DNA from 2 places in the Kurthia sp. FSL E2-0154 genome. Region 2 is predicted to be linked to the other one. Evidence: a T-box and tRNA genes for the amino acid it is inferred to sense, from the RefSeq annotation. Region 2 holds a T-box; the other holds one or more tRNA genes.
What was found. A T-box is a leader RNA that pairs with one kind of tRNA and senses whether it is charged. The one in region 2 lies ahead of leuS (leucine--tRNA ligase), so its partner is inferred to be a tRNA-Leu.
Positions count from the first base shown of each region.

Region 1 (10,943 bases), 840 kb from region 2:
AATCTTCTTTTACATGCTTTACAGTCATTTGAGCAGCTACAAAAATAAGGATAATAATCACTGCAAATACCCAAAATAACGGATTATTTTCTCCCTCAAATACTTTTTGGAAGAACAATGCACCGAATACACCACCGATAATCGGTCCAACAACTGGAATCCATGCATATGACCAATTCGATGAACCCTTCCCTGGAATCGGTAGTAATGCATGTGCAATACGTGGACCTAAATCACGAGCGGGATTAATTGCATAGCCAGTTGGTCCACCTAGAGCCATACCAATCACTACAATTAACATACCCACTAAGAATGGACTCATACCATCTGTAATTGTATTTGTTCCTAAAGCTAGAATACCAAGTACTAATGCAAATGTTCCAATCATTTCTGCAATTAAGTTTGAAAATGGATGCTTGATTGCAGGAATTGTTGAGAAAACAGCTAATTTTGCTTCCTTGTCTTCTGTTCCTTTCCAATGTGGTAAGTACATGAAATAGACTAACACTGCACCGATGAATGCACCAATCATTTGCGCTAAAATGTAAGCGGGTACATTTTTCCACGGAAAATCACCAATTGTTGCAAGCGATAACGTTAAAGCAGGGTTCAAGTGTGCACCACTAATTCCTCCTACTGCATATGCAGCCATCGCTACTGCAAGCCCCCATGCAAATGTAATGACAATCCAGCCACCACCGAAAGCTTTTGATTTGTGTAATACGACACCTGCTACTACACCACCCCCGAATAAAATCAATAACATTGTACCAACTAATTCTGCTGTAAAAGTAGACATAAACTCACTCCTTTGGTTTTTTTTGTATGGCAAACAGAAAAAATCCGCATCTAAATAAGCTACTAAAAATAGCTATAGATGCGGACTCCTAATCTCAACCACGTAATATTATCTTATTTTTCATTTTAAATAGGATCACGTGAATCGTCAATATTATTTTGGAATTTTCGCCAAAGTTTTTTATCTGATGTTGTCACGGCTACTGCTCCAGCATCCAAAGCGCGTTCGATTTCCTCAGCATGACGAATCAATCCCCCCGTAATAACAGGAATGTTTGTTCGTTCATACACTTCTTGGATCATCTCTGGAATTATACCCGGTAATAACTCAATATAATCTGGTGCATTCTTCTCAATTAAAGAATAACTTTTCTCAAGTGCAATCGTATCAATTAAAAAGACACGTTGAATTGCTAAAATTCCTCGCTCTTTCGCTTTCATAATCATGTTCGAGCGTGTCGAAATGATACCATCTGGCTGAATCTCATTACATAGAAAGTCAGCTGCGAAATTATCCGTCTTTAAACCATTGATTAAATCAGCATGTATAATTAACTTCTTTCCTACACGTTCTGCTTCTCTTTTTAATGGACGTAATTGACTAATATGCGTTTCCAGTAATACAACATATTCAAATGGACTTGAAAAAGCACAATCGACTTGACTAATTGTTTTGGCAGCTGGAATAATGCGCTGATTTTGAAAACTCATGTCGTTCTCTCCTCTCAAGCAAATTATTTGGCTGTTGTTGCGCGTGTAATCTCTAACTCCAATTGTTCAGTATATAACGCTTTTTGGTTATCTGTCCACTGTAATTGTTGAGACATCAATTGTAAAATGACTTCTTTGTATTCAATTACTTCTTGAATATTAAAGAATAAATCACTTGTACGACGAATGAAGAAGTCATTTGGATGTTGTACAAACTCATAAGCTAAACCATATTGCAATTGTGCATACAATCCTGCTGGTAAATTACTTGGTGCTTCTGCTAAGTAAGCAAATACTTGATTCACATTCGCTCCGTAGTGATGTGCAAGATGGCGCGCTTCTTTTTCTGTTAAGCCATGTTTTACACCTTCAGCCACTTTCATATCGATGAATTTTTCAAGATTTTGTGAACCACCAATATCACCACCTGAAATTTTCAATTGCTTCGTTTGACAAGGTGCTAGTGTACGATTATAGCTTGATGCAATACGATTAATCACGCCTTCTGCCATTTTACGATAACCTGTTAGTTTACCGCCCGCAATCGTAATTAATCCTGTTTCAGATTCCCATACTTCATCATGACGTGAAATTTCAGATGGGTCTTTTCCTTCTTCATGGATTAATGGTCGAACCCCTGCCCAACTTGATTCAATTTGACGCTCTGTAATATTCACATCTGGGAACATGTAGTGAATCGCATCTAAAATGTACTTACGATCTTCTTTTGTGATTTCCATATCTTTTGGATCACCTTTATAGAATGTATCTGTTGTTCCCACATATGTTTTTCCATTACGTGGAATCGCGAATACCATACGACCATCTGGTGTATCAAAATAAATCGCTTGTTTTAATGGGAATACAGACTCATCAAATACTAAGTGAACACCTTTTGAAAGAATTAGATGTTTTCCTGTTGTTTTCCCTTCGATTGAACGCACGTCATCTACCCATGGACCCGCTGCATTGATTACTTTAGTTGCACGAATATTGAAAGATTGATTATTTAATACATCTTGTGCTTCAATCCCGTTAATTTTGCCTTGCTCATTATATAAAAAGCCTGTTGCTTTTGTGTAATTGATTAATGTCGCGCCTTTTTCAACTGCTGTTTTTGCAACTTCAATTGTTAGACGTGCATCATCGGTACGGTATTCTACATAGACACCGCCACCTTTTAAGTCAGCTTTCTTTACAAGTGGTTCTTTTGCTAATGTTTGCGATGCATTTAACATATAACGACGTTCTGATTTTTTAACGCCTGCTAAAAAGTCATAGAGACGTAAACCAATATTTGTTGAGAATTTGCCGAATGTACCACCTTTATGGAATGGTAATAACATCCAAACAGGTGTTGTTACGTGCGGTCCGTTCTCATATACAATTGCACGTTCTTTACCTAACTCTGCAACTTCTTTAATTTCGAATTGTTTTAAATAGCGTAAGCCACCATGCACTAATTTTGTTGAGCGACTAGACGTACCTGCCGCAAAATCTTGCATTTCAACTAATGCCACAGACAAACCACGTGTAACAGCATCTAGTGCGATGCCGACACCTGTGATCCCTCCACCAATTACTAATAAATCATATGATGTTTGTTGTAATTCCTCGATTGTTTGTTGACGATTGAATGCTGATGCTGCTCTCATACGTAAATTCCTCCTATTTTTAGACGCGAAAAAAGAGACCTTTAAAAAGCACATAGCTATCGCATGTGTTCTTTAAAGGTCTCTCATTCACTCAAACCAATTATTAACTTGACTTCATTGTACATCTGTTGGAAACCATTTGCAACCTTTGTGATTTAGTTTGTTCTATTTTTTATAAATAGTAATCATTACTATTTACGTTGACACTTACAAATAATCCCTTTATAATTATAAAGTGTAATCATTACTATTTAAAGGAGCGTACTTACAAATGAACAAGCAAACACGGGGTAGTATTTTAGCACTTAGTCTATTACTAACAGGATGCAACGGGACTACCGAGGAAGAGAAAGTGAAAGCTGAGAAACCAACAGAAGAAACAAAGAAACACGATCATAATCATACAAAGTTAAGTGAAACACAAAAACAAATTTATGCAGGTTACTTTAAAGATGAACAAGTAAAATCGCGTAAGTTAAGCGATTGGGCTGGTGATTGGCAATCGGTCTATCCCTATTTACTTGATGGTACATTAGATGAAGTATTTACTTATAAAGCAAAAAAAGATAATAGTATGACTGCAGAAGCATACAAAAAATATTATAAAAAAGGATATAAAACATCTATTGAACATATCAAAATTAAAGGAAACCAAGTTACTTTTACAGAAAAAGGAAAAGAAGCAACAGGTACTTATAAAGAAGATGGATATGAAATTTTAACATATGAAAAAGGTAATCGTGGTGTCCGTTATATCTTTAAATTAGTAGAAAAAGATTCAAATTTGCCAACATATATCCAATTCAGTGACCACAGTATTTCACCTACTGCATCTTCTCACTATCATATTTACTTAGGAAATAATCGTGCAAATTTATTAAAAGAAGTAACGAACTGGCCAACATTTTACTCTTCTTCTATGAATGGACATACTATTGCACACGAGATGATCGCTCACTAATAATTTGAGAATACTTATCTTTATGTTAAACAAAAAAATTCGACGATTCATATAAAAAAGCGAGTTACATTTCATAAATGAAACGTAACTCGTACTAAATTTCAATTCTTTTTATTGGTGTTTCTAACTAACTTCATGTGATAAAAAACTATAAAAAATCACGCAAGTAGTATAACTACTTGCGCGATTAGTATGGGTCGGGACGGAATCGAACCGCCGACACTTAGAGCTTCAATCTAATGCTCTACCAACTGAGCTACCGACCCTTCATGGAGGAGATAGAGGGATTCGAACCCCCGCGCGGTTTGACCCGCCTGTCGGTTTTCAAGACCGATCCCTTCAGCCAGACTTGGGTATATCTCCATTTTGGAGCGGAAGACGAGGTTCGAACTCGCGACCCCCACCTTGGCAAGGTGGTGTTCTACCACTGAACTACTTCCGCAAATTAAGCATAAAAAAGATGCCGAGGACCGGAATCGAACCGGTACGATGATCACTCATCGCAGGATTTTAAGTCCTGTGCGTCTGCCAGTTCCGCCACCCCGGCATGGATGTATAAATCACACTATTATTAAGTGATTTATTGTTACTGACAATAATTATATTATCATAACTACTACATGTTGACAACTATTATCTGAAATTTTTTCTTACTTTTTATTTCAAATCAAACCATTGTTGTAATACTCGCTTCGTAGTCTGTTCACGATACATTTAATCATACGGATTCGCAAAGCCATGTGTACCTTCTACTATTTCAAAAGTTACTAGAGAATGCTCACTTAATTCTATTCTTACATTCTCTGGGCTAAATGCTTTTTCATTCTTTCCAAAGACCATCTGCACAGGTACTTTTGGTATGACATTCGTATAGGAGCGAATACGCGAACCGTAAAAGCATAATACTTTCTGTCCAACAACATGTTCACTACATAACCATGCGACTGTTGCACCGACACTAAAACCGACTAATTGAATAAAGTCCTATTGTTTTGCCAGTGCGTCTATTAACTCCTCAACCATCTTCTTTACTTTTTCAAAACCGACTGCTTTCATAAAATATTCATAGGCTTTTTCTTCCTCATCGTACATAAAAGCTGTTGTTCTATTTAATAAGTTTGATGATTCATCTAAATCCCCCCTACTTGTTTAATATAAACGAAAAAGAGGCTAGTAATCCAACCTCTTCAACATTACTTATACAGCTCCATTTCCTTGTTTCCAAACAATCATTTGCTGAATCAATCCTTGAATTAATTCAGGCATTTCTTCAAATGCACTTTTTGTATGCAGTCGCTCTGAAATTTGATGTGCATCTTTTCCAAAAGGTCCTACATTTAAAACTGGTGCATCGAATGTCGCAATTTGTTCGAAAGGAATTTCATATGTCTTGCCCCATACTGGTGTATTTTCTTCATAGCTTTGCCAGCCATCGTCTAAAACATACTGACAATAACTCAAGTCACAAATACCATTAAAGTAATGAATTTGTTCGAGTGGAATATCATATGGTTTTGCTGCATCTAATAAGTATGATACAGCTTGTTTCATAAACGGATGCTCTGACGAATTCGCTGGTGGATAATAGGGTGGCGCAAATAAAGTAACTGTCGCTGGTGCTAACTCTTTACAATGAATCATCAGTTCATCCGCAATCTTCAATGATTTTGTTCGGTCATCCCATACATCATTCGTATAAATTCCCTCTTCTAACTCTGACACTTTCGCTTCACCTAATTTTTCAAGGGCATACTTTTTCAATTCACTAAAGCGAATCGTACGAATCATGCCAACAGGCTTTACATTCTTTTTCGCACAAATTTTTTCGTATTGTGCATTACATTTGTCCATCGCTTCTATTGTTACTTGTTCAAAAATGTCAAAAATCTCACTTGCACTGCGCTTCATTAAAAAGACATTATAAAGCGCTGCTGCTCGGTACGGTGTTTGAGTTGAATACTGCTCTTTTAAGTCTTTCAGCTGAAGTGATACAGGGAGTGGTGTTGTCTCGCCGTAAACCGTCTCTTCGAAGCGATCATTAAATTCCATCTCAGCTGTTAAGAAGGCACTCATAAACGGTGCTGTAATGCCTTTTAATGGTTCACCGACATGCGTTTCTTTTCCGTAAAATAAAGCTGCGGGCATAATTTTTCCAATTGTACCTGAATAAATATATTCTTTGACATCTTCTGGACCTTGTGAAAAAGATGGCTCACTATTTAAAAATAACTCGATGTGTAAATCATGTTTATCACGTAAAGCTGCAATATGTTCCACTGCTTTTCGCATACCTGCTGAGTTTACTTCTTCATCAGGTACTGTAATAAGTAGTAAATTAATCGGCCACTGCTCCTCAATTGCTTTTTCGATTAACTGCATGTGTAAACATAGCCCCATTTTCATATCCATAACACCACGTCCAAATAGATACTCGCCCTTTTGTAAATCTTTCTGTGCCGCTTCATTGACATAATGTGGCTGTTTTTCTAAAAGTGCTGTCAGCTCTTCTGGTTGTGTCGCTAAGTGACGAATTTCACCGTATTCTTCTGTTTGGACCGTATCAAAATGACTGATGAGTACAACCGTATCTCGACAATGTGGTGCATGGTAAAAAGCAGATACGACTTGGCGTCCGTAATCGACATCGACAAGTTGCAATTGCGACGGATTCGTTTGAAAATAAGCTAATGTTTCTAGTTTTTCTTTTAGTTTACGCGAAAATAAACGCTCACCTTCTGTAAATGTCTCACTCCCAAAGCTTACCACCTCACATAATAACGCGCGCAATTTCTCAGGTGTTTGCCAATTCATATCTTATTCCTCCTTTTAATTTATAAATCTTCATTTACTTCAGGTACTTGAACTGCTTCTCTCTTTTGTCTTTTTAATTTAATTGAATCAATTTCATAATTCGATTTTTTCAAGAGCTTAGATTGCTCCGATGTAAAAACTATCGTTTTTAAAATTTATGCAGGTACTTTTGCATGACTTAATTGCGAATTGATGCGGTCAACTGCTAACTTACAGGCATTATAAATAAACGTCACTAGATTGAAATGCAATTTTGCTTTGCGACCTGTTCTGTGACGGATGTTATTTAACTGGAAATATTGCTTTAAATAAGCATTTACACGTTCTACTGCCGTACGTTCTTTATAGAGTTTCTTCCATAAATCTGAGCCACGTGCTGGAGACGTATACTTACGAATATCTGTTTCGCATTTTATTTTGAAAACCTTTTGACATAGGGAATCATCGCGTAATGGACAAGTTTCACATTCCTTTGGTCTTGTGAATTTGAGTGTCTGATATTTTTCATCAAAGCTGTCATAACGATAACTATGTTCGCGCACACAGGTTGGGCGGAAATGTTGGTCAAATCCAATTACTTCGCTCTCTCGTCGGACATTATACGGAATAACAGCACGCATTGTTTGATTTAATATTTGACGGTAAATTGGCTCGTAATCATATCCTGCATCAAAAATTGCGGTAGCGAAATGATTTGGCAAGAAGTCTGCGATTTTTTTCAACAAGGGTATAGCTGCTTTACTATCGCTTAAATTCCCTGAGGACATGATGCGAGCGACAATGTATTGACTTTTAGTTGAAACAGCTAAATGTCCCTTAAAGCCATACCAGAACGTATTTTTGCCATTACTATTTTTCTTAATTCCCCACTTCGGTTCAATGGGGATATCTTGCCAAAGTGTGTTCGTCGGAATCGTCAACTGAGCTTCTAGCTTCTTTTCATAGGTTGTTTGATTGACCTCAATCTCAGATTGTTCAGCTAACCAAATCGCTTGTTCTTCAGACGTTTTTCGACCACGTTTTTTTGGTGGAGCTGCTTCTTTTTTCTCTGAAGGCTTTGAGGCATCACGTGATTCGAAGTGTGTTGCATCAAAACCGAGACACTCGTCTTCGAGAAATCCTTCCGTCAAAGCGGCTAGGATAAGTTGATCCTGCATGAAATCTAGTACATCAGATTGACTAATGACATCAATCATACGAGAATATGACGCTTCTGACGGAACTGAATCCGAAACAAGAAATCCGCAATCCAAACGGAATAAAGGGTCGTTGACTAAACGTTTGACTAAGTCCTTTATTGTTGGAATACGTTCGACGATACGTACTATTAATGATTGAATCATGGCCCCGTAATTACATTCGCGTGGAGCACCACGCATTGTCTTTTTAGAAAAGAGATGAAAGATAGGTTGTACATCGAAAGTGGAGAAAATGGCATCAAATCGGTGCGAACTTTCCATTTCGAATAATTCTTGGATGTCAAACAGGCTAATTTGTTTTACAATAGTCATGAGGCATCATTCCTTTCGGGTGGGTTGTTTAGTCGCTACCATTATACCGAATTTGGGGAGGTGCCTCATTTTTATTTAATTTTACCCCTTGATAACAAAGGGATTGGAATTATGAAATTAACTCTTGAATAAAAGACGATACATAATAGTAAGAAACCAATTCCATACAATACACCTGTTCGTTGTGTTTCATCCCACAGTAAGAAGATGAGAATGGCACTACAAAATGTAATACAAAATAGCGGAATGAATGGATACCACTTCACACGATATTGTAAGTCTTCTAAACGTCCACCAGATTTTACATATTTTCGTCTAAACATAAATTGTGATAATGCAATCCCCATCCATGAAATCGTAACGGAAATACCTGCAATCGACATAAGAAGTACAAATACCGCATCTGCCTTCATAACACTTGTTAATAGAGAAAGTAATGAAAAGACCATCGTGAACAATAGAGCATTAAGCGGAATGTTACGTCTACTTGTTTTACTGAAAATTTTCGGTGCCATATCTTCAAGTGACATCGCCCAAAGTAAACGTGTTGACGCATATAAACATGAATTCCCAACGGATAAAATCGCTGTTAAAATAATAAAATTCATAATATCTGCAGCATATGGAATACCGACTAATTCAAGTAATGTTACGAACGGACTTTCTAATAATCCAAGCTCAGATGATGGGAAAATCGCTGATAAAATGACGATTGATGCAATATAAAAGACAATGATTCGAACTAAGATTGTGCGAATCGCTTTTGGAATCGTCTTTTGTGGATTTTCTGTCTCACCTGCTGCAATCCCAACCAATTCAGAACCTTGATACGAGAAAATAACATTCATCATCGTCACAAAGATAATAATGATGCCTGCTGGAAACAGTAAGGTCGGTTCTAAATTAGTCAAATGTGGTGCAACGCGATCCGCCATTGGTACAATACCGAAAATAGCTGCTGCGCCTACGATGATGAAGAAGACAACTGCTAATACTTTAATGCCTGCAAACCAAAACTCTGCTTCTGCGAAACCTCTTGTTGAAAGAGCATTTAGCGAGAATAATAATACGATGAAAATCGCACACCAAATCCATGTTGGCATATCTGGAAACCAATGCTTCATCAAAATACCAGCAGCTGTAAACTCCACCCCTGCAGTTGCAGCTGATCCAACGAAGTACATCCATCCTAACGAGAAGCCTGCTGTTGGATGAATAAACTTGGTCGCATACGTTTGGAATGAACCTGTCACTGGCATATGAACTGCTAGCTCCCCTAAACAAGTCATAACCATGTATAAAATAAAGCCTCCGATTAAATAACCAATAATGGCTCCACCAGGTCCTGCCTGATTAATCGTGTAACCAACATTTAAAAAGAGCCCTGTTCCAATAACGCCACCAAGTGATAGCATCATTAAGTGACGACTTTTCATCGTCCGATTTAATTGCGGTGTTGTGTCTTGTTTATGCATTGTAATCCGCTCCCCTTTGTTCTATGCGAATGAGGTTGTCCACCGCGCACTCACGCAGTGGACAACCTTTTTAAAATCGTAATGATAAACAGCTTAATCCCCCGTCTTGCTTTTGGAACTCGCTCATTGGTAACGCAATTACTTGGTAACCATTTTTCTCTAATTTTTCTTTTGTATTTGGATAGCCCTCTGGAATAATGACATAATCATTTATTAAGATACAGTTCGCTGAATACTCGTCTTCTTTCGGAATAATGATTTTTTTATATTCATCGAATAATGAATTTTCTAAAAATTCACCTGCTAATACCATCGTATTATCACCTAAGTACGCAATACCTGTTTTTAAATGGAAAAATTCTTTTAATGGTACGATATGCGCTGTATAGCCTTCTTTTTCTAAAATGGCTTGTAGTTGTTTCGCTCCTTCTTCATTCGTTCTCTCCGAAATACCAATATAGAATGTATTGTCTGCTTGTAATACATCACCACCATCTAAATAGCCTGGCGATTCAATTGTATAAATTTTGTCATAAAATTTTGATACAGCTGGACGAATCGCTTCGACCTCACCATTACGACTGTCTGCTCCTGGATTTGTAATGACCGCAAATTCTTTTGTTAAAACGGCTGTATCCTCTACGAATGTCGAATCTGGGAATTGCTCATCTGCTTCCAAATAAACTACTTCCACACCACATTGTTTTAATGCACCAACATAGTTTTCGTGTTGTACTAATAGCTCATCATAGTTTGGAACACCTAAATCAGATGTTGTAAGACCTTCTACATAACTTTTACCTGGTTTTTTAACGATGACATGATTGAACATTTCATTTTCCCCCTTTTATATACGAACGACTGGACATGTTAAGCAAGTTGGTCCACCCGTACCTTTTACAGTAATTTCATCACCTTTATATGTGTAAACTGTTGCGCCCGCTTCTTTTAATCGCGCTGTTGTTACAGAATTTCCAGCAGGAATCATACAAACTCTCGGTGCTAATGCTAATACATTACA
Region 1 is NZ_JBBOPO010000001.1:834,092-845,034, reverse strand. It holds gene MHB75_RS04045 (MIP/aquaporin family protein) at 1-832, opposite strand, end outside; gene MHB75_RS04040 (glycerol-3-phosphate responsive antiterminator) at 925-1,509, opposite strand; gene MHB75_RS04035 (glycerol-3-phosphate dehydrogenase/oxidase) at 1,533-3,164, opposite strand; gene MHB75_RS04030 (metal-binding protein ZinT) at 3,436-4,125, shown strand; tRNA gene MHB75_RS04025 (tRNA-Phe) at 4,319-4,391, opposite strand; tRNA gene MHB75_RS04020 (tRNA-Ser) at 4,396-4,488, opposite strand; tRNA gene MHB75_RS04015 (tRNA-Gly) at 4,493-4,567, opposite strand; tRNA gene MHB75_RS04010 (tRNA-Leu) at 4,587-4,672, opposite strand; gene MHB75_RS04005 (dienelactone hydrolase family protein) at 4,840-5,103, opposite strand; gene MHB75_RS04000 (M20/M25/M40 family metallo-hydrolase) at 5,323-6,936, opposite strand; gene MHB75_RS03995 (transposase) at 7,092-8,447, opposite strand; gene MHB75_RS03990 (amino acid permease) at 8,519-9,922, opposite strand; gene MHB75_RS03985 (dimethylarginine dimethylaminohydrolase family protein) at 9,993-10,754, opposite strand; gene MHB75_RS03980 (dimethylarginine dimethylaminohydrolase family protein) at 10,770-10,943, opposite strand, start outside.
Region 1: it encodes a tRNA-Leu, which carries the amino acid that the T-box ahead of leuS (leucine--tRNA ligase) is inferred to sense. The anticodon was not compared.

Region 2 (10,943 bases):
ATATACATCATTCTCAACTACCACTAAAGATTGTCCGCCGTAACGTTTTTGGAAAGCCTGTGTGAAAAACTCTAATGTTAAAATACGTTCCATTGATGCGATTGTTTCATAGTCGGTACGCACTTCTTTTTTATTTAATAAATGAATAAATTCTTGCTTTGAAAGCGTTGAGCACTGCAATAGTTCATTCAATAATAATAATTCATGAACTCTTTTACCATTCATTAATTCTTCACCAATCATATACAAAACTTGTACTTCATATTCTGATAAATTCGGGATATCCTCTTTCATTTTGTGCAAGAATTGATAGTACGTTTTATTTGTCCCAATCAGTACATACGGATCAATCGAATTATTTTCCATAAAATCAACTAAACTCGGAATATGCCCTAATCGATTCTTTAACTGTTCATACTTTTCTTTTAAGTTCTTTTGTGTGGATAAGTTTGTATTCGTAATCGAATCAAATATTCTTTGCTTTGCAATTTCTTCAAAATTAACGGTTGAAATCCCTTTAATGAATGACATATCGACTGTCTTACGACGAATTGTATCCTTATTTAACGTTTGATCACCTGAAAGTGCAACTGGAATTAAATAGTTATTCTCATAATTCCCGATAAAGTCAATGATGGTCACAAACTCTTTTTGAGGATGTTTACGCAAACCTCTACCAAGTTGTTGAATAAATACAATACTTGATTGTGTTTGGCGTAGCATAATAATTTGATTCACTACTGGTATATCAATACCTTCATTGAAAATATCAACAGTGAAAATATAATCAATTTCTCCATTTTCTAATTTGCGAATCGTTTTCTCACGTACTTCCTGAGAATCTTCTCCAGTTAAAGCAACGGAAGGATGATTTCTTTGTGTAAAAAGTGTGGCTAATGTGTGCGCCTCTTTTTTATTCGCACAAAAGACAAGACCCTTCAATTTTTCACCCGAATGCCCATAATAAGAGACACGCTCTAATACATGATCTACTCGCTTTTCTTGATCTAAGTACTGAAATTCCTTCGTACTCTGAATTTCTTCTCCTTCTACTTCAAAATCTGTAATACCAAAATAATGGAATGGACATAACATATCTTCTTCTAAAGCTTCTTGTAGTCGAATTTCATACGCCACATTATAATCAAATACTTCATAAATATTAAAATCATCTGTGCGTTCCGGAGTAGCAGTCATACCTAATAAGAAAGAAGGCTTAAAGTAGTTTATAACTTTTAAATAAGATGATGCACCTGCTTTATGCACTTCATCAATTAAAATGTAATCAAATTCTGTTGGATCGAAAGCATTTAAAATCTCTTGTTTAGAGATCGTTTGTATTGTCGCAAATAAGTATTTCGCATGGATATCTTTTGAATTCCCTGTTAATAAACCATATTCATCTAAATCGCCACCAATAATTTGTTGGTAGTCTTTCATTGCCTTTTTTAAAATCTGTTCACGATGCACAATGAATAAAAACTTCTTCGGACAAAAAGCTCGTACATCAAATGCAGATAAGTAAGTTTTACCTGTACCTGTTGCTGAAATAACTAATGCTTTTTCAGCACCCTGATTTCTAAGCCCTGCAATTTGAGCCAATGCTTTTTCTTGCATTTTATTTGGTTTAATTTCAAGTGTTCGACTTAAAGGATTTTCTAAAACATTCATAGGTACTTCTAAAACGACTTGATTCGTATTTGGTGGGGTATAAAGTTGTTCATATTGTCGGATCCATTCAATCGTCAATGGATATGATTTTGTCCAAAGAGTTTCAAACTGATCATGGAAATTATTAATTAATTCACCATGTTCTAACGTAGTCAATTTAATATTCCATTCGTAATTCTTTTTTAATGCATTCGCTGTTAAATTCGAACTTCCTACAATAAACGTTTCGAAGTTTTCATGTTTGAAATAATACCCTTTTGCATGAAAACCATCGATATCAGTTAAACGCACTTCTACATTCTTTAACTTTAATAACTCTTTAAAAACTTTCGGGTTATTAAAATTTAAATACGTGGAAGTAAGAATACGCCCTTTAATGTTTCGAAGGGACAATTCATATAACACTGTTTTTAACATCGCTAAACCACTCTCTGTAATAAAAGCGACTGAAATAAAAAACTCCTTACACGTCTTTAACTCTTGCAGTAAAGTTGGCAACACTTGCTCTTGTTCATTATTTAATAATAATTGCGGTCGATATGTAAGTGGCGCTACAATGTTCGAATCAATAAATCCTCGCTCAATGGATTTCTGTAAATAATTTTGACTAACTTCAATCATCTAACAAACTCCTTTTGAATCTTCTTTACTGCTGGTACATCTGCTGCTGCCCAGTTTAATTGGTCTAATTCTTCGACAGCTATCCATTTACTCGCCTGATGTTCTTGAAGAACCGGCTCTCCTTTTAAAATTTTCGCTTTAAATGTCTCTAGACGAACAACGAATGTCTCGTATTCATATGTTGTATCTTCAATCTGTTCATATACTTCAATACTACAGGCTAATTCTTCTTGAATCTCTCTTATTAATGCTTGTTGTTTTGTTTCCCCATCTTCAATTTTACCACCTGGGAATTCCCATAAACCAGGTAGAGACATTTTTTTACTACGCTGTGCGCAAAAAATCTTCTCTTCATCGTTTACCATAACTGCACCTACTACATGTACATGCTTTTTCATTATTTACGCCTCCTATAAATAAAACGGCAAATATCATGAGAATATTTGCCGTTTTACACTATTATTTCGCTACAATATTAACTAATTTACCTGGTACGGCAATTAATTTTTTAATTTCTTTACCGTCGATGTGTTCTTGTACGTTTTCATTTTCAAGTGCAGCTTTTTCAAGGTCTTCGCGTGAAGCGTCTTTTGCTACAAGTAGTTTCGCACGTACTTTACCGTTGATTTGAACAACGATTTCTACTTCGTCGTCTACTAGTTTTGTTTCATCATATGTTGGCCATTCAGCATATGTGATTGATCCTGTGTGACCTAGTTTCGCCCATAATTCTTCTGCAAGGTGTGGTGCGATTGGTGATAACATTTTTACGAAGCCTTCTGCATAAGCTGTTGGTACAACTTCTGCTTTGTAACATTCGTTGATGAATACCATCATTTGTGAGATTGATGTATTGAAACGGATGTTTTCGTTGTTATCTGTTACTTTTTGAACTGTTTGATTGTACACTTTTTCAAGTGTTGTGTCGTTCGAATCTTGAATCTTATCTGCTAATTCACCTGTTTCCTCATTGATGAATAAACGCCAAATACGATCTAAGAAGCGACGTGCTCCGTCAAGTCCATTTGTAGACCATGGAATCGATGCTTCAAGTGGTCCCATGAACATTTCGTATAAACGAAGTGTATCTGCGCCATGTGATTCGATAATATCATCAGGGTTTACAACATTTCCTTTTGATTTCGACATTTTTTCGTTACCTTCACCAAGAATCATCCCTTGGTTGAATAATTTTTGGAATGGCTCTTTCGTTGGAACAACGCCTAGATCGTATAACACTTTATGCCAGAAACGAGCATATAGTAAGTGAAGTACTGCGTGTTCTTGTCCGCCAATATAGATATCAACTGGTAACCAGCGTTTTAATAGCTCTGGGTCTGCGATTGCTTCTGTATTGTGTGGATCGATATAGCGTAAGAAGTACCATGATGAACCTGCCCATTGTGGCATTGTGTTCGTTTCACGACGACCTTTCATACCTGTTTCAGGGTCTACAACATTTACCCACTCTGCGATATTCGCAAGTGGTGATTCACCTGTACCTGATGGGTGAATATCTTTTGTTTTTGGTAATTCAAGTGGTAGTTGATCTTCTGGAACTGTTGTAATTGAACCATCTTCCCAATGGATAATTGGAATCGGTTCACCCCAGTAACGTTGACGAGAGAATAACCAGTCACGTAAACGATACGTTACTTTCTTCTCACCCACTTTATTTTCTTCCAACCAAGCGATGGCTTTTTGAATGCCTTCTTCTTTACCAAGTCCATTTAAGAAGCCTGAATTAATGTGTGGACCATCTTCTGTGAATGCCGCTTCTTCAATGTTGCCGCCTTCTAATACAGGGATGATTGGTAAGTCGAATTGTTTCGCAAACTCGTAGTCACGCTCATCATGTGCTGGAACAGCCATGATTGCACCTGTACCGTATGAAGCAAGTACATAATCTGCAATCCAAATCGGCACTTCTTGACCGTTAATTGGGTTGATTGCATAAGCACCTGTGAATACACCTGTTTTTTCTTTTGCAAGGTCTGTACGTTCAAGATCTGACTTCATCTTCACTTGATCTAAGTAAGCTTGTACGGCTTCTTTTTGTTCTGGTGTTGTGATGTCTTTTACAAATGCATGTTCTGGCGCTAATACTGTGTAAGTTGCACCGAATAATGTATCTGGGCGTGTTGTGAACACGCGGAATTGCTTATCTGTTCCTTTAATTTTAAAGTCTACTTCCGCACCTTCAGAACGACCAATCCAGTGGCGTTGCATATCTTTAATATTTTCAGGCCAATCTACATCTTCTAAATCGTCAATTAGACGGTCTGCATAAGCAGTAATTTTCAGCATCCATTGTTTCATCGGACGACGTTCTACTGGATGTCCACCACGCTCTGATTTACCATCGATGACTTCTTCATTTGCAAGAACTGTTCCAAGTGCTGGGCACCAGTTTACAGCTACTTCATCAATGTAAGCTAAACCTTTTTTGTATAATTGGATGAAAATCCATTGTGTCCATTTGTAGTATGAAGGGTCTGTTGTATTAATTTCGCGATCCCAATCATAACTAAAGCCAAGCTCTTGGATTTGGCGTTTGAACGTCGCAATGTTTTGCGCTGTAAATTCAGCAGGGTCATTCCCAGTATCTAGTGCATATTGCTCTGCTGGTAAACCGAATGCATCCCAGCCCATTGGGTGAAGTACATTGTAACCTTGCATACGTTTGAAGCGAGATAAAATATCTGTCGCTGTATAACCTTCAGGGTGTCCTACGTGTAGACCTGATCCTGATGGATATGGGAACATATCAAGTGCATAAAATTTTGGTTTTGAATCGTCATTTACTGTTTTAAAAGATTGGTGTTCATCCCAATACTTTTGCCACTTCTTCTCAATCTCTTGATGATTAAAGCTCATGTTTTTTCCTCCTTTAATATAAGAACGCATTCACCAATGACGGAAAATAAAAAGTCCCGTCCCTTGAAAAAGGGACGAGACATATAATTCCCGCGGTACCACCCAAATTAGTGAAAACACTCAACTTGAATCCTTATCGCGGATTAACGGCGTAGGTCAATCATTCCTATGCAGACTCCCAAGGCAAGTTCGATTCCATCCGTTATTAGCTCCCACCAACCGCTAACTCTCTAAAAACTTCCGTTATCTACTACTCCTGATCTTCGTCCTATTAGTATAATGCCTTTATTTTATCTGAAAAGCCTTAAAATAACAAGTCCATTTCTTTAACTCGTTACTTTCTTCCTTTTAAGTGGCAAATCGTAGAAGAAGAATGGAATTGCCGCAAGGAATAGAATACCGATTAATACGATAAACGTTACTTGCATACCATAAGCTTGCGCAAGTACACCACCTACAACAGGCCCTAGCATACGCCCAAATGTCGCAAAACCATTAATCAGTCCTTGGAAGAAGCCGTCTTTTCCTTTCGGTGCGAGCACACTTGCCAATGTTGGAACGACTGGCCAGATGAACATTTCACCGAATGTTAGAATGACCATTGCGACAATAAACATTGTGAATGTTTTTGCAAAAATTAATACAACAAACGACACGATGAAAATGGATAAACCAAATAAGATTTGTGCTTTATAACGCCCTTCTAATTTGCGTACAATTGGTGCAATTAATGGCTGACCAAGAACGATTAGGAAACCATTTACAGCCCAAAGTGCACTATATTGGTTTAACGATAAACCGAGATCTTGTGTATAAGTTGAAATCGTTGATACCCATTGTGAGTACACAAGCCATCCAAGTAAGAAGCCGACACCTAAAATACATAGCGCAATAAGTGGTGCACGATTTTTCAGCTCACCTCTAGGTAATGCCGCTGTTGGTCCATATGCATCTTCTGTTTGAATTTTTTTGAACTTGAATGCAATGCCTAAGAAAAGAATATACATAATTAAGTTGGCAACAAATAAATAATCAAAACTATAAGAAGCTACAACACCTGCTAATACAGGACCCACTGCTACCCCTAGATTTTGCGCTAAGTAAATGGCATTGAATCCTTTTCGACCACCTTCTGGCCACGCAACACCAACAAGTGCAAACATACTCGGAAATACAATCCCGCCACTAAAACCGATAAGCGCAAGCAACCATACATATTGCGGCCATCCATGCCAAATCGTTAAGAGTGCGAGACCCACAATCGTCAAAATAATACCAAATAAAATCGTTTTATAACCACCTATTTTATCAAATAAATAGCCGCCGAGTAGATTCCCTACTACGCCAGCTGCTGCATTTAACATTAATACAAGCCCTGCTACTGTTAAACTTTGACCGAGGTGGTCATGCAGATAAATTGTATTCATTGGCCATAAAAAAGAGTTACCTGTCGTATTTACAAGCATTCCGATTACTAAAAGCCAAACTGTTTTTGGCATTTTCATGCATAAACCCCCTCCTCTAATCTCAAAATGAGATGATATCTATCTCGTAATATTAAAGGAGAAATCACCTCGATACAACCCCAAATATTCCGATTTCCGAAAAATATTTTAACAAACACTTTTTAGCATATCGAAAGCATTTCATGTTAAAATAAATCGTTAGAGGAGATGACAGAAACAATGACAGAAAATCAATTTCCTTTCCCTTCAGATGGAAAGCGATATTATACATGGAACCGCTACTTACGCAATGAGTTCGGTTCAAAAGTATTCAAAGTAGCACTTGATGCTGGGTTCGATTGTCCAAACAGAGATGGCACTGTAGCATTCGGCGGTTGTACATTCTGTTCAGCTGCTGGTTCAGGTGACTTTGCAGGTGATCGTGTAGATCCAATCGACGTACAATTTGCTAAAATCAAAGAGAAGATGGAGCATAAGTGGAAGGGCGGCAAAACGATGGCCTATTTCCAAGCTTATACGAATACACATGCCCCACTTCCTGTATTAAAAGAAAAATTTGAAGCAGCACTTGCATGTGAAGGTGTTGTCGGTCTAAGTATCGCAACGCGTCCAGACTGTTTACCAGATGATGTCGTTGAGTATTTAGCTGAGTTAAACCAACGTACTTATTTATGGGTAGAATTAGGTTTACAAACAGTACATGAAAAAACAGCGAATTTAATTAATCGTGCGCATGACTATCAAACATACGTTGAAGGTGTTAATAAACTGCGTAAACATGGTATTCGTATTTGCACACATATCATTAACGGTCTCCCTCTTGAAGACTACGATATGATGATGGAAACAGCACGTGAAGTAGCCAAACTAGATGTACAAGGCATTAAAATTCATTTACTTCATTTATTAAAAGGAACACCACTTGTCAAACAATATGAAAAGGGCCAATTGGAATTAATGGATCAAGATGCCTATACGCAACTTGTTGCAGACCAATTAGAAGTCATTCCACCAAGCATGGTCGTACAGCGTATTACAGGTGATGGACCAATCGATTTAATGATTGGACCAATGTGGTCAGTGAATAAATGGGAAGTATTAAACGGTATTGATGCAGAACTTGCAAAACGTGATAGCTGGCAAGGTAAGCACTATGTACCTGTGGAGATGACGTCTTCATGCGATTAGAACGTGTTTTACAATATGCTAAAACTCTATTAAGAGATACAATCGAAATCGGTGATACAGTTGTCGATGCCACTGCTGGTAATGGGCATGATACATTATTCTTAGCTGAACTTGTTGGCGACACAGGTCATGTCTATGCATTTGATGTACAGCAACAAGCTGTTGATGCGACAATGAGTCGTCTTGCGGAAGCTGGTGTACAAGCAAGATGTGAAGTCATTCTTGATGGACATGAACAAGTAGCCAACTATGTATCCACACCGATTAAAGCAGCTGTTTTTAATCTTGGTTATTTACCCGGTGCAGCGCATGATGTGATTACAAAACCTTCTACGACGGTGGCAGCACTTGAATCACTGCTTCAACAACTCGTTGTAGGCGGTATGATTGTCTTAGTCATTTACTACGGACATGAAGGTGGTAAAGAAGAACGTGACCGCGTACTCGATTACGTCGCTTCTCTCCCTCAAAAACAAGTCCATGTACTGCGCTATGAATTCATCAATCAACAAAATGACCCACCATTCGTTATCGCACTTGAAAAAGTAAAAGAATTCCCTAAATAAAAAGGAGGCATTCACTCAATTGAGTGATGCCTCTTTCTATTTATCTGTTTATACTTCTTCGACTTGTTCACCATTTAAAATAAGTGAATGTGTAATTTCTGCTTTTAATGAAGCAGAAACCGCACAATATTTTTCTTCACCTAATTTAATCGCACGCCACACTTTTTTAGCTGTAATATCACCATCAACTGTGAACGTAATATGCGCTTTTGTAAAGGCAGTTGGCATTTCCTCTTTACGTTCGCCATCTACTGTAATATCTAATTTTGTAATTTGGTCTAAATGCGGTTTTAAAATCATCGTCACATCAATACCAATACATCCTGCTAAAGCACTCAATAACATCTCTGTTGGTGTTGGTGCAGATGAATTGCCACCATATTTTTCAGTGGCATCCATTAACATTGGAAATCCTGAATCGCCTTTTGCTTCAAAAGCACGTCCACCTTGCCAGGTTGCTTGAATTCTCATTTCTATTCCTCCTAAAATTCGTTTACTTTACGAATAAATTGTTGTGCACGTGCTGTTGTTGGTTTCGCAAAGAACGCTTTTGGATCTTTTGAATCTTCTACAATTCGACCATCTGCCATAAAGACAATACGATCGGCAACATCACGCGCGAAATTCATCTCATGCGTCACAATCACCATCGTCATGCCGTCTTCAGCAAGATTCTTCATAACACGTAGTACATCGCCTACTAATTCAGGATCTAGCGCTGACGTAGGTTCATCAAATAACATCAATTGTGGTTCCATCGCAAGTGCACGCGCAATCGCAACTCGTTGTTGTTGACCACCCGATAATTGCGAAGGATAGTTATCTAATTTCTCAAGTAACCCGACTTTGTCGAGTAAACGCTCTGCACGTACTTGTGCTTCTTCTTTTTTTAATTTTTTTACAACAATTAAAGATTCCATCACATTTTCGATGACCGTCTTATGCGGATATAAGTTGAACTGTTGAAACACCATTCCCGTCTCTTGACGAATCCCATAAATCATTTGCTTTAACTCTTTTTTATTCATATTGGCTTCAATCGTATGTTGACCGACTGTAATTTTACCTTCTGTTAAAATTTCTAGACCATTCAAACAGCGTAAAAATGTACTTTTCCCAGAACCTGAAGGCCCAATTACTGCGACTACTTGATGCGCTGGAATTGTAATCGATAAATCATGTAATACTTCTAGTTCATCAAATTTTTTTGATAAATGTTCTACTGTAATCATATGGACACTCCTAATAAACGGATAAACGTTTTTCAACTCGGTTTAAAATGAATGTGAAGAACACACTCATCGCCCAATACATTAAAGCAATCATAATGTAAAACGGCATATATACATAATATTGCGCGACTAATAACTGAGCCGCGCGCATTAATTCCGTTACAGCAATTGCTGATACAAGCGATGTTTCTTTTAACATACCGACGAATGTATTCCCAATTGGTGGAATAGCGTAGCGAACTGCTTGTGGAATAATAATACGCTTCATCGCCTGTCCTTCTGTCATACCTGATGCAACCGCTGCCTCTAATTGTCCTTTTGGTACAGATTGTAAAGCACCTCGGAAAGCTTCTGCGATATACGCTGCAATATTAATACTTAACGCGATACAAGCTGCTACAATGGATGGTAATTCAATACCATAGTCACTCAATCCATAATAAACAATGAAAATTTGAACAAGCGGTGGTGTACCTCGAATAATCGAGACATAGAATCGTGCAATATTACGTAAAAATGTATTGCCTTTTACACGCATGATGGCAATGATTAAACCTAAAATTAAACCAAAAAACATTGAAACAACGGTAATCAATAATGTATAGTAGGCACCTTGTAAAAGGAAACGCCAATTATCTAGTACGAGCTCCATATTTAGTCCCTACCTTACTTATTTTGTATATTCTGCTGGTGGTTCTTCGTTAAACCATTTTTTATAAATTTTTGTGTATGTTCCGTCTTTCTCCATATCATTTAACGCTTTATTTAATTGATCCACTAGCTCTGTTTGACCTTTTTTCACTGCGATACCAGCTTTATCTGATTTTAAAGCTTCACCAACAGCTTTAATTTTGTAGCCATTTTCTTCAACAATCGGTTTTAAAGCAAATACGTTATTAATCGTTGCATCAATACGTCCAACATTTAAATCTTTTAATGTTGTGATAACATCGTCATACGTATTAATTTTGAATTCGCCTACTTTTTTCATTAAGTCATTACGAAGATATGCTTCATCGTTTGTACCTAAACCTACACCGATTGTTTTTCCTTTGAAGTCTTCTGCTGATTTAATCGTTGTATTGTCATCTTTTACGATCGCTTTTACTTCATTTGTAATATATGGCTCTGTAAAATCAACTTGTTTTTTACGATCATCTGTAATCGTTACTTGGCTTACTAACATATCGAACTTCCCTTTTTGTAAACCCGGAATCAACCCCGAAAAATCTTGTGCGACAAACTTCGCTTTTTTATCTAAACGTTTTGCAACTTCTTTTGCAATATCAACATCAAAACCTGTATATTCTTTATCTTTATCT
Region 2 is NZ_JBBOPO010000001.1:1,678,686-1,689,628, forward strand. It holds gene MHB75_RS08210 (DEAD/DEAH box helicase) at 1-2,292, opposite strand, end outside; gene MHB75_RS08215 ((deoxy)nucleoside triphosphate pyrophosphohydrolase) at 2,289-2,690, opposite strand; gene leuS (leucine--tRNA ligase) at 2,752-5,169, opposite strand; T-box leader at 5,237-5,442, opposite strand; gene MHB75_RS08225 (MDR family MFS transporter) at 5,496-6,668, opposite strand; gene MHB75_RS08230 (TIGR01212 family radical SAM protein) at 6,855-7,823, shown strand; gene MHB75_RS08235 (tRNA (mnm(5)s(2)U34)-methyltransferase) at 7,814-8,389, shown strand; gene MHB75_RS08240 (OsmC family protein) at 8,438-8,860, opposite strand; gene MHB75_RS08245 (amino acid ABC transporter ATP-binding protein) at 8,872-9,621, opposite strand; gene MHB75_RS08250 (amino acid ABC transporter permease) at 9,632-10,273, opposite strand; gene MHB75_RS08255 (substrate-binding periplasmic protein) at 10,292-10,943, opposite strand, start outside.